2 regions of the Paenibacillus nanchangensis genome follow, and region 1 is predicted to be linked to the other one. Evidence: a T-box and tRNA genes for the amino acid it is inferred to sense, from the RefSeq annotation. Region 1 holds a T-box; the other holds one or more tRNA genes.
What was found. A T-box is a leader RNA that pairs with one kind of tRNA and senses whether it is charged. The one in region 1 lies ahead of ACE6ED_RS27935 (valine--tRNA ligase), so its partner is inferred to be a tRNA-Val.
Positions count from the first base shown of each region.

Region 2: it encodes a tRNA-Val, which carries the amino acid that the T-box ahead of ACE6ED_RS27935 (valine--tRNA ligase) is inferred to sense. The anticodon was not compared.

Region 1 is NZ_JBHOFD010000055.1:25,656-33,714, reverse strand. It holds gene murC (UDP-N-acetylmuramate--L-alanine ligase) at 1-407, opposite strand, end outside; gene ACE6ED_RS27940 (bifunctional folylpolyglutamate synthase/dihydrofolate synthase) at 415-1,791, opposite strand; gene ACE6ED_RS27935 (valine--tRNA ligase) at 1,798-4,431, opposite strand; T-box leader at 4,560-4,865, opposite strand; gene ACE6ED_RS27930 (spore germination protein) at 5,126-6,757, shown strand; gene ACE6ED_RS27925 (GerAB/ArcD/ProY family transporter) at 6,783-7,886, shown strand; gene ACE6ED_RS27920 (Ger(x)C family spore germination protein) at 7,879-8,059, shown strand, end outside.
Region 2 is NZ_JBHOFD010000004.1:198,807-206,865, reverse strand. It holds gene ACE6ED_RS04550 (pectinesterase family protein) at 1-555, shown strand, start outside; gene ACE6ED_RS04545 (GDSL-type esterase/lipase family protein) at 597-3,125, shown strand; gene ACE6ED_RS04540 (FAD-dependent oxidoreductase) at 3,222-4,646, opposite strand; tRNA gene ACE6ED_RS04535 (tRNA-Val) at 4,816-4,887, shown strand; gene ACE6ED_RS04530 (DUF3951 domain-containing protein) at 5,395-5,616, opposite strand; gene ACE6ED_RS04525 (NTF2 fold immunity protein) at 6,345-6,830, shown strand; gene ACE6ED_RS04520 (glycosyl hydrolase) at 6,982-8,059, shown strand, end outside.

The sequences.
Region 1 (8,059 bases):
ATATACGTCGGATCAGCGCCGCAGTCTTCCATCACAAGCGCGATCATGGACGAGGTCGTCGTTTTGCCGTGGGCTCCCGCCACGGCCACGCCCTTACGCTCATTCAGCAGACGCGCAAGCATCTGCGAACGGTGCAGAATCGGAATGTTCAGCCGTTCCGCCTCAACGCGTTCCACATTGTCTTTGGACAGCGCCGTCGAATACACGACGAGATCGGCTCCTTTTACCTGCTCCGCCGTATGTCCGATATAAACCTTTGCGCCTTTGGCGATCAGCTTCTCCGTTAATTCCTGCGCCGCCACATCCGAACCCGTGACGGTATATCCCATCTCCAGCATGACCCGGGCAATTGCGCTCATCCCGTATCCGCCGATGCCTATAAAATGAACTCGTTCGGTCGTATCCAACAGTCAGTCACCAGCCTTTTTCAGAATCGGGTTGCATCAAAAGCGCCGCCCGCACATCGGCAATCAAATACAGCGTGCCGGACACGACCGCCAAGTCTTCCTCTTCCGTCACCGATTTCAGAAGCTGCAGCGCTTTGCCCCAATCTTGTTCCACTTTGATTTGCAGATCCGGTTTGGCATAGCTCCCGCGCAGTTTCTCCACAATCCCTAATAGGTCTCCGGCATTCATCTTACGGCGAAAATCCGGTTCGGTCAGGATAAGCGTATCCACTATAGGAAGTATATGCTTCAAATACGGCTCATGATGCTTATTTTCCAGCATGCCCATCATTAAATTCAGTTTGCGGTATTTATAGTACTGCGGGAGGCTTTTTGCAAGCGTCTCCGCGCCCTCCGGATTGTGCGCGCCGTCCAGCACGACCGCCGGCGACACGCCTACCCGCTCCAGCCGTCCCGCCCAAAACGCTTTGCTGAAGCCGCGGAGCAGATCCTCGTCATCCAGCTGAAACGCCATGTACTGGCGAAGGACCTCCAGCGCCATCATAGCGCCGGCGGCATTGGCGCATTGGTGTTCCCCGTTCATCGAAATGCCGACTTCCAGCTCGCGGAACGGGCCTTGGAACAGGAACCGCTGATCTCCGTTTTCTTTGCCGGTAATCGTGTAAGAGAACGTCTCGCCGGCGAGATACAGCGTGGATTTGCAAGTCTCGGCCCGCGACCGCAGCGCCGCGACCGCCTCCGGCTGGGAGACAAGCGAGACGGCGGGAACGCCGGGTTTGATAATGCCTGCTTTTTCCGTGGCAATCTGCTCCAGGGTGTCGCCAAGCACATCGGTATGATCGTAGCCGACATTGGTAATAAGCGACAAAATCGGCGTCACGATATTGGTTACATCCAGCCTTCCCCCCAGCCCGGTCTCCCATACGACCACATCGGGGTAACAAACCTCGGCGTAATAAAGGATGGCCAGCGCCGTCGAAACTTCGAACATCGTTGGCGAGCCAAGCTCGGTCAAGGCGATTTCCGCCACAAGCGGATGCAGCCGGTTGGCGAGCCGGAGCAGCACTTCCTCCGGAATATCTTCGCCGTTATATTGGAACCGGTTGGTGAATTTCGTGATATAAGGCGAGGTGAAGGTGCCGACCGAATACCCGCATTCCCGGAGCACACTTGTCAGGAACGCGCAGGTTGAACCTTTACCGTTCGTACCCGCCACATGGATGAACTTGAGGCGCCGCTCGGGATGCCCGAGCTTGTCTACCAGCGCTTCGATCCGGTCCAGGCCCGGGCGGATCCCAAACGGAAGGAGACCGTTGATCCAGTCAACGGCTTCCGCGTATGTGTGTAAAGGGGCGGTTGGCCCGGCCCCGTTCCATTCGTTCATAGACGTTTATCCTTTCAGTTCCGCGATGCGTGCCAGCACTTTTTCCCGTTTGGCGGAATAATCCGCCTGCTTGGCCCGCTCCTCTTCGATGACTTTGGCCGGAGCCTTGGCAATGAAACCCGGATTGCCGAGCTTTTTGTCGACACGCTCAACTTCGGCGCTCAGCGTCTGCGCTTCTTTTTCAAGCCGGGCGATTTCCTGGGCTATATCGATCAGTCCGGCCAGCGGCAGGAACAGCTCCGCGCCGGTCACTACGGCCGACATCGCCTTCTCCGGCATTTCCGGCTCAAGGCCGGCGGCGAAGGAGGACGTGTTGCAGAAGCGGCTGATGTAGCTCTCATTGCGCTCGACAATCGCAAGCGATTCCCCGCTGCCCGCTTTTACAATCAGCTCTACCTTCCGGCTCATTGGCGCGCCTACCTCAGCGCGGATATTCCGCACGGCACGGATCATATCCATCAGCAGCGTCATCTCGGCCACCGCTTCCGGATTCTCCAGCGCCGGATCGTATTCCGGCCAGGCTGCCAGCGTAATCGTCTCGCCATCATGCGGCAGATGCTGCCAAATCTCCTCCGAGATAAAAGGCATAAACGGATGGATCAGGCGCAGCGTCCGGTCCAGCACGTAAGCGAGCACGGATTGGGTTTTGCGTTTGGCCGCGGCGTCTTCGCCGTACAAAGTCAGTTTGGAGAACTCGATGTACCAGTCGCACAGATCGTCCCAAATGAAGTTGTACAGCTGCCGTCCGGTTTCCCCGAACTCATACGCATCTATTAGACGCGTGATCTCCCGGGAAGTTTCGTTCAGCCGGTGCAGGATCCAGCGGTCGGCCGTGCTGAGCTCGCCGGTGATGTCGATGGATTCGTATGTTACACCCTCCAGGTTCATCAGCGCAAAACGCGACGCGTTCCAGATCTTGTTCGCAAAATTCCGCGCCTGCTCCACGCGCTCCCAGCGGAAACGCAGGTCCTGCCCCGCCGTGCTGCCGGTAGACAGCATATAGCGCATCGCATCCGCGCCGTACTTTTCGATGACCTCAAGCGGATCGACGCCGTTGCCAAGCGATTTGGACATTTTTTGTCCGTTCGCATCGCGGACCAAGCCGTGAATAAGCGCGTCATTAAACGGAATTCCGCCGGTGAATTCAATGCCGATAAAGATCATTCTTGACACCCAGAATGGGATGATGTCAAACCCGGTAACCAGAACGCTGTTCGGATAATACCGCTCCAAATCGGCGGTCTGCTCCGGCCAGCCCATTGTCGAGAACGGCCACAGCCCCGAGCTGAACCAGGTATCCAGCACGTCTTCGTCCTGCGTCAAATCTTCCAGGCCGCTGATCCGCTTGGCTTCTTCCAGATCGCGGGCGACAACCATTTCGCCGGTGGACTCGGAATACCAGGCTGGAATCCGGTGGCCCCACCACAGCTGGCGGGAGATACACCAGTCGCGGATGTTTTCGATCCAGTGCAGGTAGATTTTTTCAAAACGGTCCGGCACAAACCGGACGCCTTCGCCCGATTTCTGGGCCTTAATGGCGGCTTCAGCCAGCGGTTTCATCTTTACGAACCACTGTGTGGACAGGTAAGGCTCGATAACGGCGCCGGAACGCTCGCTGTGTCCAACCTGATACACATGGTCTTCTACCGCAATCAGCACCCCTTGTTCCTTGAGGTCCTCGGTGATCCGCTTGCGGCATTCGCTGCGGTCCAAGCCTTGGTACGGTCCCGCCTGCTCGTTCATCGTTCCGCTTTCGTCCATCACCGTAATCTGCGCCAGGTCATGCCGCTGGCCAACTTCAAAGTCGTTGGGATCATGCGCAGGCGTAATCTTGACAGCGCCGCTGCCGAATTCCTTATCCACATACTCGTCGGCGATAACGGGAATCTCGCGGCCGATCACCGGCAGCACCAGCGTTTTGCCGATCATATCCTTATAGCGTTCATCTTCCGGATGCACCGCCACCGCCGTATCGCCAAGCATCGTCTCCGGCCGTGTCGTGGCGACGGTGATGAAGCCGCTGCCGTCTTTTAGCGGATAACGCAGATGGTACAGGTGGCCGTTTACTTCCTTGTACTCCACCTCGATGTCGGACAGCGCCGTACGTGCGGCCGGGTCCCAGTTGATGATGCGTTTGCCCCGGTAAATCAAGCCTTTCTCATACAGCTTAACAAACACCTCGCGAACCGCTTGGGACAGGCCATTATCCAGCGTAAAGCGTTCGCGGGAATAATCAAGCGACAGGCCTATTTTGCCCCACTGCTCGCGGATCGTGCCCGCATACTGCTCTTTCCATTCCCACACCTTCTCCAGGAATTTCTCCCGTCCGAGATCGTAGCGGGACACGCCTTGCTCGCGCAGCTTCTGCTCTACTTTGGTCTGCGTCGCGATCCCCGCATGGTCCATGCCCGGCAGCCAAAGCGCGTCATACCCCTGCATCCGCTTGGTCCGCGTCAAAATATCCTGCAGCGTCAAATCCAGCGCGTGGCCGATATGCAGCATTCCCGTTACGTTGGGAGGCGGAATCACGATGCTGAACGGCTTCGCGTCCGGCCGCTGTCCCGCTTTAAAAAATTCCTTTTCGACCCAATAAGCGTACCATTTATTCTCCGCCGCTTTCGGATCGTACGTTGTCGGCATGCCCGCCCCGCCTGATGCGGTGTCTTCGGCGGTCTGCCCGATCGAATTGTCGTGTGCTTCCGTCATAACCTTGGCCTCCATGTACGTGATTTTGTAATTTGCGGTAAAAACAAAAAAGACCTCCGTCCTCAAAGGACGAAAGGTCATTCTTTCGCGGTACCACCTTTGTTTCGCACAGCACAAACGGGTTAATCCCGCCAATGGCCGTCCGGTGCTTCCGGAGGCTGGTGCCAAGTGCGACACTCATGCAGATAACGGCTGCGATCCGGCCTGTTCTGCCCGTCCCTGTCCGCAGGATGAACCCGCGCCGTGGCACGTATCAAACAAGCGACTCCCGGGCGACTTCGACCGGCGCTTCCTGCGGAATCTTCCAGCTGATCCGTTCCGCTCTCTGTAAGGGCTAACCGTCTACTCTTCCCGTTCCCAGTCTTTGCTGGAATATTGCTGATACCATAATACCTTTTTCGCCTCACGGTAGTCAACCAAGAAGCCGGGAAAAGGGCGGACGGTGTCGTTTTTGCACGCTGGCAAGCTGTTTTCCCCTTTCGTTCAAGGCTTGGATGAAGCCTTTCAGGCATAACGAGGCTTTGGAAAGCTGCAAGACTTTCAGAGGATCTGACTAAAACGCTGTAAAATTTGGAACGCTCTTAAATACGAATGACATCTCATTTCAGTGCGGGGAGGGTTATGATCCATGTCGCTCATCCTATCTTATATTCCGGACTGGGGCGTGTTCGGGCAGGCTTTCCTTGCATTTCTGATCCCTGTCGCAGCCTGCAGCATGTACAAAAGGATGTACACCTTCGTAGGTCAGAGAAAAAACCGGGACAGCGGCAGCACCTCCAAAACAGAGCAATCGAAACAACGTCCGCCTCGGCCTTTTAGCGGCAATTATAACGACGATTTGCGCACCATCCGGGAAGTAATCGGCGAAAGCGATGATTTCCACTGCCGGGAATTCGTGATGCAGCGGCTGAATGCGAATGCTTCCCTGTTTTATATTGACGGTATGCAGAATGACCGGATGCTGAACCTGAAGATCATGGAATTTCTTATGTTTGAAGCCACCGCCGAAAATCTGGACTCCAAGGAAAAAGCCGGTCCAGCCCTCCCTTTCAGAAACTTAAAGGAAGCTCAGAATCTGGACGATTTTAACCGGTCAGTGCTGTTTGGCCATGCCGGTCTGCTGGTCGAAGGACTCGCGGGCGGTCTGCTGATCGAACTGCCGAGCGGGCAAAGCCGCTCGATCACGGAGCCCGTCTCCGAAGCGCTGCTGCGCGGCCCGCGCCTAGGCTTCTCCGAGGTACTGAGCGAAAACACTTCATTGCTTCGCCGCCAGGGTTTCTGCGATCAGATGGTGATCAAAAGCTACCGTGTCGGCTCCGAATTACAGAAAGACCTGGCGCTTGCGTATATGAAAGACATCGTGAATCCGGACCTGCTGAAGGAAGTGGAGGAGCGGATCAGCCAGATGGATATGGATTTTATGGCCGACTCAGGTTATGTGGAGCAGCTGATTGAAGACAACTACTTAAGCCCCTTTCAGCAGGTACAAAATACCGAACGTCCCGACCGGGTCATCAATGCCATGATGGAAGGGCGGATCGGCATTTTGCTGGACGGATCGCCGTTTGCTTTGATCGTCCCGGCTACCTTCAGTATGCTGCTGCAGTCGCCGGAAGATTACTATGAACGCTGGCTGCCAAGCTCCCTGCTGCGGACGCTGCGCTTTGCCGCCGCCTTTCTGGCGCTGATGGCTCCATCGCTCTACATTTCATTTATCTCGTTTCACCCGGGCCTCATCCCGACTGAGCTGGCCCTGTCGATTATCGAAACACGGCAGGGGGTTCCGTTTCCGCCGCTGATCGAAGTCCTGATCCTGGAGGTATCCATCGAGGTATTGCGGGAGGCCGGGATCCGGCTCCCCAAACCGATCGGTCCGGCGATGGGCATCGTCGGCGGTCTGATCATCGGGGACGCAGCCGTTCAAGCGGGCATCGTCAGCCCGTTCCTCGTGATTGTGATCGCCGTTACGGCGATATCCTCCTTTTCGATTCCAACCTATAGCGCGGGAATCACGCTCCGGCTGCTGCGTTTTGTCGGAATGCTGTTTGCGGCGTTTCTCGGCATGTTTGGCACCATTTTGTTTTTCCTGCTGCTGTGCAGCCATTTGACCAAACTCAAGAGCTTCGGCGTCCCATATCTGACCCCGGTATCGCCGTTTCGGATACGGGACTGGAAGGACCTTTTTGTCCGAGCCCCTCTTTCCTTGATGAAGCGGAGACCGCTTATGCTGAAGACGCAGAACACCAAACGGAAACGGTAACGCAGTTCCGAAAGGAGGGTCCACCTTGTTCACTCGTACCGATGACAAAATCACGGCTTCCCAAGCCGCCGTATTCCTTACAAATACCATTCTCGGCGCCGGTGTGCTGACCATGCCGCGCAGCGTGACGCAGGCGGTGAAAACACCGGATTCCTGGCTTACCATTCTGCTGGGCGGAGGGGTCATTATGCTGGTCGTCCTGCTGATGGTCAAGCTATGCCAGCAGTTCCCCGGGCAGACGATTTTCCAGTTCTCCGGCAAAATCATCGGGAACATCCCAGGCAAGCTGATTTGCCTGCCGCTGGTCCTTTACTTCATCGTTATCGCAGGTTTCGAAATCCGCTCGGTAGCCGAGGTCACGCTGTATTTTCTGCTGGAACGGACACCGGTCTGGGCTGTTGTGCTGCCTTTTATCTGGGCGGGAGCCTATCTTGTCTGGGGCGGCATCAACTCGATTGCCCGCGTATTTCAGATTGTCCTCCCGATTTCCCTTCTGGTACTGCTTGTTTCCTTTGGAGTTAGTCTGCGGCTGTTCAACATCGACAATCTGCGTCCAGTGCTGGGCCAAGGGCTCCCTCCAGTGCTTCGCGGCATGAAATCCTCGATTCTGGTCTATTCGGGATGTGAGGTCGTTCTGGTCACAACCGCTTTCCTGCAGCATCCCCAAAGGGCGGTCAAGACGATGCTGGGCGGCATCGCCATTCCGATCACCTTGTATCTGATGACCGTCCTATTCGTGGTCGGCGGGCTTTCTATCGATTCCGTAATCACCAGCACCTGGCCGACCATCGATCTGGTGCGGAGCTTTGAAATCACCGGATTTTTTGTAGAACGGCTGGAATTCCCGCTGATGGTGATCTGGCTAATGCAGATGTTCTGCAATTTCAGCAGCTTTTTTTTCCAAGCCTCGCTTGGCCTCTCCCAGATCTTCGGGTTCTCCTTCCAGAAGGCCGTCTTGGGTCTGGTTCCGTTTATTTTTTTAGCGACGATGATTCCTAAAAGCATCCAGGATCTGTTTGCACTCGGCGATGCGATCGGAATGATGTCCATCTGGCTGTTTCTGCTGCTGCCGGTGCCGCTTCTTGTCATTTGGCTGATCCGCACAAAGGGGTTGAAACGGCATGTATAAAGGAATGAAGTCCCTTTTCGTACTGCTGCTTCCGTTTGTCTTGACAGGCTGCTGGAGCAACATTGAGATTGAAGATATGGCACTGTACACGGGACTCGCGCTGGACAGCGGCCAACCGGCGCCCACGGAGAAAGAATTTGAAGCTAAGGGGGCGGCCTATCCCAAACAAAACA
Region 2 (8,059 bases), on a different contig from region 1:
TTGGCTTCGGTAAGCTTCAATGACATCAGCCGGGTTGGCTGGGCGAAGGACAGCATTGAAGCGTTGGCTGCCCGGTCGGTGATTGACGGGACAGGCGGCGGCAGCTTTGCACCCGATACCAAGGTCACCCGCGCCCAGTTCCTCAAAATGCTGATGCAGGCGCTGGAACTGTCGGATGAAACGGCGGTCAGCACCTTTACCGACGTAAAACCGGGCGCCTGGTATTTCTCTTCGGCCGCCGCCGCCCAGCAGCTTGGGCTGATTCAAGGCAAACCGGACGGCAGGTTTGGCGTAAACGATGAAATTACGAGAGAAGAAATGGCGGTTATGGCCTACCGGGCTGCGGCATATCTGAAGCTTGAGCTGCCGTCAACCGGTTCGGGCACACGGTTTGCGGACCAATCGCAAATTTCCGCTTATGCGGCGGAAGCAGTTGCGGCCATGCAGGCTGGCGGCATCATCGAGGGCGTCGGCAAAGGCCGGTTCAGCCCCAAAGGTCTGGCTACCCGCGCCCAGGCTGCGGTGATTATTAACCGGTTGTTCAATTTGGAGTAACTTGAACCTGCTGTAAAGCCAACCGGACAGGAGGAAGCTGCTTGACGGTTCGAACAAAAGGATCTTTGGCCTTGATTCTGCTGATGATGGGGACGCTGCTGTCCCCTCTAGGCGGATCGGTGAAGGCGATGTATGCCGCGGGAACAGGAGAAGTGATGAAACCGGCGGAAGTTTCGCAAGTGACGGCGAATTACCTGCACGACAAAACAGCCAGCCACCCCAGTGAGACGCGGGCCGCGGTTAGTGCGGCGGTTTACGGGCCAAGCGGTGAGCCAGATGGGATAACGGCCGAGTTGGAGTCAACGCCAGCCAAGAATTCGGAACAGAACCAGGCCGATTTAGCCGACAGGTCCGTCAGTCTGGAAGACTTACGAGAAGACGTTAATCAGGACGGCATAGTCGGAGTCGGGGACTTGGGGATTACCGCTTTTTATTATGGAAAGTCTGAAGGATCGGTAGCCTGGGACACCGCCAAGCGGGGCGATGTCAATAGGGACGGGACGATCGATAAACAGGACCTGATGCTGGTCTCTGCTTATCTTCTCGGTACCGGACAGCCGGGCGGCGAGACGGACGGGACGTACAAATTCAATTTTGCCAAAACGCATAAAGAAGGCTTCATCCATGTAAAATTTGATTCTGCGTCTGGCGTTCCGCTGTTTCAGGCGTCGTCGGAATACGGATTTGTGGCTGAAACCTCGGCAATGCCGCCAAGGCAGGTGCATACGTCCGGGATAACTGCAGAAAGCGAAGGTTTTGTGATTCAGGAGTCGGCGTTTGCTGCCGAGCCGGGGTATGAAAAGGATAACTACAACCATTACGGGATGGCCTTCCGGGTAAAGGCGCCGCCGGGCGCCTATGACGTCTATGTCAAAACCACTTCCGGCGCAGGGGAGACGACGGTTTCCATCTCCGGCATGCAGACCAGCAGGCTGCTGAAGGGCGGTTACTGGGATGCCGCGCAGCTGGTGCCGGTCCGGAACGTCATGCAGGCACAGGGGCGCGAATGGAGCTACCGGTATGTGAACGGCCGGGATTTTATCGATATTGAAATTGAACCGAACCGGATCAACACCCCGGTTGGTGTATCGGAGATTGTGCTGACCCCGGTCCCGGTTAAAGAGCGGGCTGACAACGCCCTTCCCAAACTGTTTGTGTTAGGAGACTCCACAGTGAAGTCCTATCTGTTTGAGGAAGCGCCGATGAGCGGATGGGGCCAGGTGTTCGACCGTTTTTTTGATCCGGGTAAGGTGGATGTGGTGAATTACTCGATGGGCGGCCGTTCTTTTAAAAATGCGTATACGGAAGGGCGGCTGAACGACGTGCTCTTGACCGGAAGCGCGGGGGACTATGTGCTGATCCAATTTGGCCACAACGACGAAAGCGCCGACGAAAACCGGCGGTTCGCCAGAGGGGCGACGGAAGAAATGTATGCAGCCTACATCCGCGACCTTTACATTCCTGCCGTCCGCTCGCGCGGCATGATTCCGGTGCTTGTTACGCCGGTGTCCCGGGTCAAAGGTGATGCTGCGCCCGGGTACGAATACAAGGATTCTTTTACAAACCGGAAGTTTCCTTCGTTGATGCGGCAGGCGGGCGCGGAGCTGGGCGTGACGGTGCTGGATCTCAACGCGCAGAGTGTAAAGTATTATAACGAAATTGGCGTAGAAGCGACTACTGCACTTTTTATGTCGATCGAAGCTGGCGAGACGCCGGGAAAAACAAACGATGGCAGCTACGCCAACGGACATCCTTCGCAAAAAGTGGATGGAACCCATTTCAAGGAGGCGCTTGCCAAGCAGCTGGCGCGAATGGTTGTCAGCGAATTGGCTGACCGTGCGGCGGAGGGCGATGCTGTTGGTGCCGCGCTGGCGGATCTTTTTAAGCCGGAGGTCAAAGCGGCACTAGCCGGACAAGATTGGACAGTTGTTTTCCCGGAAATAGCGAAAGACACCACGGCGGGCAAAGGCGCCTATTACCGGAACCAGATCGAAAAGCTGATTCAGCTCGGGGTAATGGAGACGGATGAGGCTGGTAATTTTAATCCGGAGCAACCGATGACGGTAGGCGGGTTCACCGGAGCGTTGAGCGGGCTGATGGAACTTGATCCTACGGTATTTACAGGTTACACGGGGGATAAACTGAACCGGGAGACGATGGGAGCCATCCTGTACGACGCGTATCATGCCAAGTTTACAGCGCTGCCAAAATACATGACGGATTATAACAAAACCACTGCGGTTCCCGGCAGTCCGGAGTATGATCCTGATCTGGATCCGGCCGCTAGAGGCGTGATGTATTACCCGATTGTTTCTTTTCAGCAGCTGACGGATACGCAGGCCATTGACCAAAAGCTGTTTGATAAGGTGAAAGGCGCTTACGATTTGGGGTTGATCCGTTCGGAAAAAGGCATCGTCCGGGGCAAAATCCGCGGCGGTACCGAACTTGAACCCAAAGGGATCGTGACCCGGGCCAAGGCAGCCAAAGCGCTGTATTTTATGTGGGTGCTGTTCCAATCTCCAAGCATGGAAAACGATGTGTCTGTGCTGGGGGAACCGGCGGCACATTAAGCAGTGACGGCAATTTAAAACGCGGTGCAGAATAGTTCTGCGCCGCGTTTTTGTGTGTCATTCTTTTACCTTACGCCATCCGTGCTCCACCGTCATTTACCTTACGTCAATTCCGTACTCGGCCTTCAAATACCGGTGGATGCGAACGAAATCAGCACGGGTGAGCCGGTCCAGCGGCGTTTGCTCACGCGCCAAAATAATCCCCATCGTCTGCGCCGCAAGCGCCGTCGTCGGCATGATGCGTGCACTGCCGTAAGCTTTGATGTCGGCTCCGATGTTTTTGCCTGCAAGGAGCACGTTATTGTAAGAACGAAGCCGGAATGAGCGGAGCGGAATGCCGTAACGATCCGGTTTGCCGTAGCCGATGCCTGTAGGAATTGTACGGGTTCCTTGCAGATCGACGGAATAACCGCCGATGCTTACGTTGTCCCAAAACATCCGCTCTCCCTTCACATCCGAGTAGTTCAGCACATGCTCGGTCTCATAGCGGTTGTAATCCCGGATGTACAAATACTCGGGGTATCCGTTCAGCGCAGCTTTGGAGAACCCTGGAATGTTCTTTCGCAGGAACTGGACGATGGCCGGGGCTTCTGCTTGTGCCGTTTTCATGGCTGAGGCTACCGAAGCCGGGTTCGAGGGATCGACATCGTATACAAGCAGACCGTTAATGATTACCTCACCGTCTTTTTGGTCGACCGCGTTTAATCCGCGGAGCTTAAGCCTTGAACTGCTCGGCTGATACTTGTTCGTCAGATTGCTGAATCCGGTGGCGAAATGCCAGTCCACATACGTATTCGGGCCATATTTTTTCCTTACATGCGTAAGGGGATAGTCGTCCAGAATAGCTTGATGCAGCAACTTCCAGTTCACATTTTTCACCTTAACCATATAGGTTGCGGCCATATAGTCCGGTTTCTTGCCTTGATTCAAACTTTCCATGCCAGGAATCCGTTTAACCTTCAATTTGGATGACAGCGCCGCAAAATCCGTGTTTTCAACCCAGTACCTGGATCTGACCGTATAAACAGCCCCGCTGCGATCCCGATAGGTTAGAGAGCCGACTGTATACCCGTCAGTTTGCTTCTTCTGCTGCACCGACTGAATTGTAATTCCGCTTTTTACAGGAAGGTTTTTGGCGATTTTGTTATAATAGTTCTGGAAATCGGCATCTTTGCGAATGCTTCCTTTCTTGAAGCCTTTCATCAGTGTTCTGATTTCACCTTGTACGAGACTGCGTTTGGAGTTGTCGTTCACATCGTCCAGAAAGAACATTTTGCCTTGAATCAATTCGCCGCCCGGATGGGGCCTGGGATCAAGCACCAGAACGTCCAATCCTCCGGCTCTGGCTTCCTTTGCCAACAGCATGCCTTGAATCTCGCTGCCGATGACGACGACATCGTATGTCTTGTCCGCTGCTGGCGATGCCGAAGCGGGGGGGACGCCTACATTATGCAGCAGCCATACAGCCGCCAGTACAACAATCATCCAGCGTAATCTTGCGGGATTTGCCACTTTACTCATACCGTCTAAATGCTCCTTATCCGTCATTTACTTACAATACCTATTATCGGCTGAAATTATCCGAATTTCCAACCAATTCCTATGAAATTTAGTTTGCTCTTTACTGAAGGAGTTTTGTGAAAAAGTGTTGCATGTTCACTCTATGTTATGGTATTATAAATTTCGTTGCAGGACGGTAGCTCAGCGGGAGAGCACTATCTTGACAGGGTAGGGGTCATGGGTTCGATCCCCATCCGTCCTATACGCGAAAAGCCTTGTGTATCAAGGCTTTTTTCTTTTTGTCTAAAGAAATTTTAGCCGTCAATGGCCTCGATTATTTGGTTTTGGGGACGGATTGGGAACGTGATTTTTTGTGGGAGAAGATTTGAATAACTTTTCTTTCAGTTTCTCGATCAAGCCTTTTAGTGATGTGAGCAAAGTATCTGCTGTTGTTTGATTTCGAGGGTATAACCATGATAACAATGCAGATTAACAAGGTAATATAGGGGATCCGGGCTGAGGTAATTTTATGGAGCTAAGGAAGCAAAACGCATAACATACCAAAACAAGAGGCCGCCGATTACAAATAAAGCAGCTATGCCTAATAGTGCGTAGATCATTAAACGGTCGTAGCGGCTATATTTACCCATAAATTCACCCTCAATTTTTATTTAAAATTATAAACGATTTGGTTTTTTATAACAAATGAGAAGAGACGGGCAACGGAAGGAGCATATTACGGATCTGAGAAAAAAGATCAGCTTGATAACTAAATGATGTTTTTATCCTTATCATCACCATGGTCCGCCTTTTCCTCTATCTCTTTTTTTTCATCATGAAACTCAACAAGAGAATGGGCCGTGACATAGTCAAATGGAGTGTAATTATTGCTTGGTAATTTTCTTGTAAGTAGTACCTTGGCAATTATGATTACTAATAAGAGACTAGTAATTCCGAATACTCCGAGCAACGTGAATTGTATAAGGTTCATCATTAACACCGCCTTTGATTTTGGATCATGATGGGTTTATATTGCGTTTACAAACCATAGAAGATTCAGTAAAATAAGTGCAACATATACAACTTAGCACTCAACGGTTTGGCTGCGGCCAAGATAATACATACATAAGATTAAGATTGTAAGGAAGTGAAACGGAAATGAGTGGAACAACAGCAATCCTAATCTTAGCTGTTATTATGATGAAGATTGGAGTATTGGTTGTATTATTTGGTAACTCTGAGCAGGAAGTATAGACTGCTTTTTTACTAAAAGTACTCCAATAGGAACATTAATGAACACCAAGGTGTTGCCTCTGCCACTAGAAGGGGTACATTCAGTTAGGGTTACGATATGAATTTAAAAGCAGTTCTGGATCAGACAGGGCCTAATAGAAATCCCCCAACCAGTCCGCGGCCAACTGCGCCAGTTGCGCTTTTTCTAGGCTTTCGACCATCACTTCATAATCTGCAATGTTATCTTTATCCGAAGCTGGCCATGACCAGCTTTCCTTTATAATCCCCCGCGATCACCTTGTTTTTAGCCGACAAAGCTCCTGAACTCCCCTACCGTCATGGATTCATAGAACTGCGAAGGGCCTGTTGTTTGAATCAGAGCTGTACTGTTATTCTTCTGAAGTCCCTTTTCCATGAAAATAAACTCAGTCATTATAAATAGTCGCATTGCTGACTAACTAAAGTGCGCCTTGGAGGCGGTTTGAAATGGATTTTATGAAGGCCTGGGAAGCAATAACCGCAGAGCAGGAGCGGGAACGGGACCGGCTAAGAGTCAATCGGATCACGGTAAACGTCAAACGGAAGAAAAAAAGCAAAACAAAGGAATATCGCCAGGCAACGATCATTGAATACGGGCTAGTGGAACGCGATGTGGATGATGAGCAGCTCATTGGGAGAAATGAGCTTTATTTTGCCGGCCGGGACACGCTCATTGAGAGCGACAGGTCGGGGGATAATATCGTTTTTGGCGAGCTTCCGGATGAACATGCGGCGGCACAGGCGATTTTTCCTTATCTGGCGGAGCGGTATCCTTTGTTTTTGGAGGATTCTCCTTTTGCCGTCAGCTACAATCCGGTAGCGGAAGCCTGGATGATCGAAGGAACACTGCCTCCGGGATGCTTTGGCGGTGTCGTTTATATTGCGCTCGCGAAAGAAAACGGCAGGCTGCTCATGCTGTATGGGACCAGATAAACAACAAAATTTATATGTTTAAATATGGCCGGGAACCCCTGGCTTTTTTTATTGTTAACCATCTATCCCGCCCGAACGATTCACTTTTCTGCCACATTGGTAACCAAATGCCTGTCACCTTCATAGTCTATCAAAAATGGAGGTGAGCGCTGTGGAAGTAAAGAGACTTCGAGAAATGATTGAGTCTGCAGCCAGAATCGTTACCGACCGTGCCTGGCAAAACGGCTACCGTCAGCTGTTGGCCACTCCGGTAAATCCGGATGCCTCTCCGGCAGCCAGGGAACTGCTTACGGAATTATATGAACTGCAGGGCAGGGCTTTATTGACCGGGCAGCATAACTATCTTGAAGCTCCGGATGCACTCACTAATACTCTAAGCCAACTATCCGGTGCTTATCCTGCAATTAAAGGAGTAGAGCTAGGCGCCATTTCCGGACAGAGCGGCGATCTTCAGTACGCTCAGCGGAGGAATACGATAAATTCTTGTATCGAATGGCATAAACGGGGAGGGATCGTTACAGCGACATACCATGCAGCCTACCCCGGTGAACGGTTTACCTGGAATCTGGTTCAGCGGCCTACCACGCAGGAGGAATTCAACCGGATTCTTACCCCCGGCAACCCGCTTCACCAAGCGCTTTTGACGAATCTGGATGATGTGGCGGAATGGCTTGGAGTGCTGCGTGATGCGGAAGTACCGGTATTGTGGCGGCCTTATCACGAGATGAATGGCGGCTGGTTTTGGTGGGGAAGAAAAAATAACTTCACCGCGCTGTGGGAATTGATGTATGACCGGTTTGTTCACCGCCATGGGCTGAATAACCTGTTGTGGGTATGGTGCCCCAACGCCAAAAATGAGTGGTGTGACGAACCGGCAGCCTATTATCCGGGAAGCCACCGTGCGGATGTTTTGGCGCTGGATATATACGAAGGCGATTACAAGCAATCGCATTATGACATGTTGCGGGACTTGGGCTGCGGCAAGATTATCGCTATTGGCGAAAACGGACAACTGCCCGACCCGGAGCGTATTTTGATGAGCCAACCCAACTGGTCCTATCAAATGACTTGGGGAAATCTGCTGCAGGAAAAAAACAGCGCGGATCAAATCCGGCGGTTTATGCGGGCAGGTACAACGTTTACGCTTGGCGATTACCAAAGCAATGTCCACCTGACTCCGCCATTCCTTCCGGCGCCGCCGTCCCCGGATGAGCCTGCACCTGAAATCC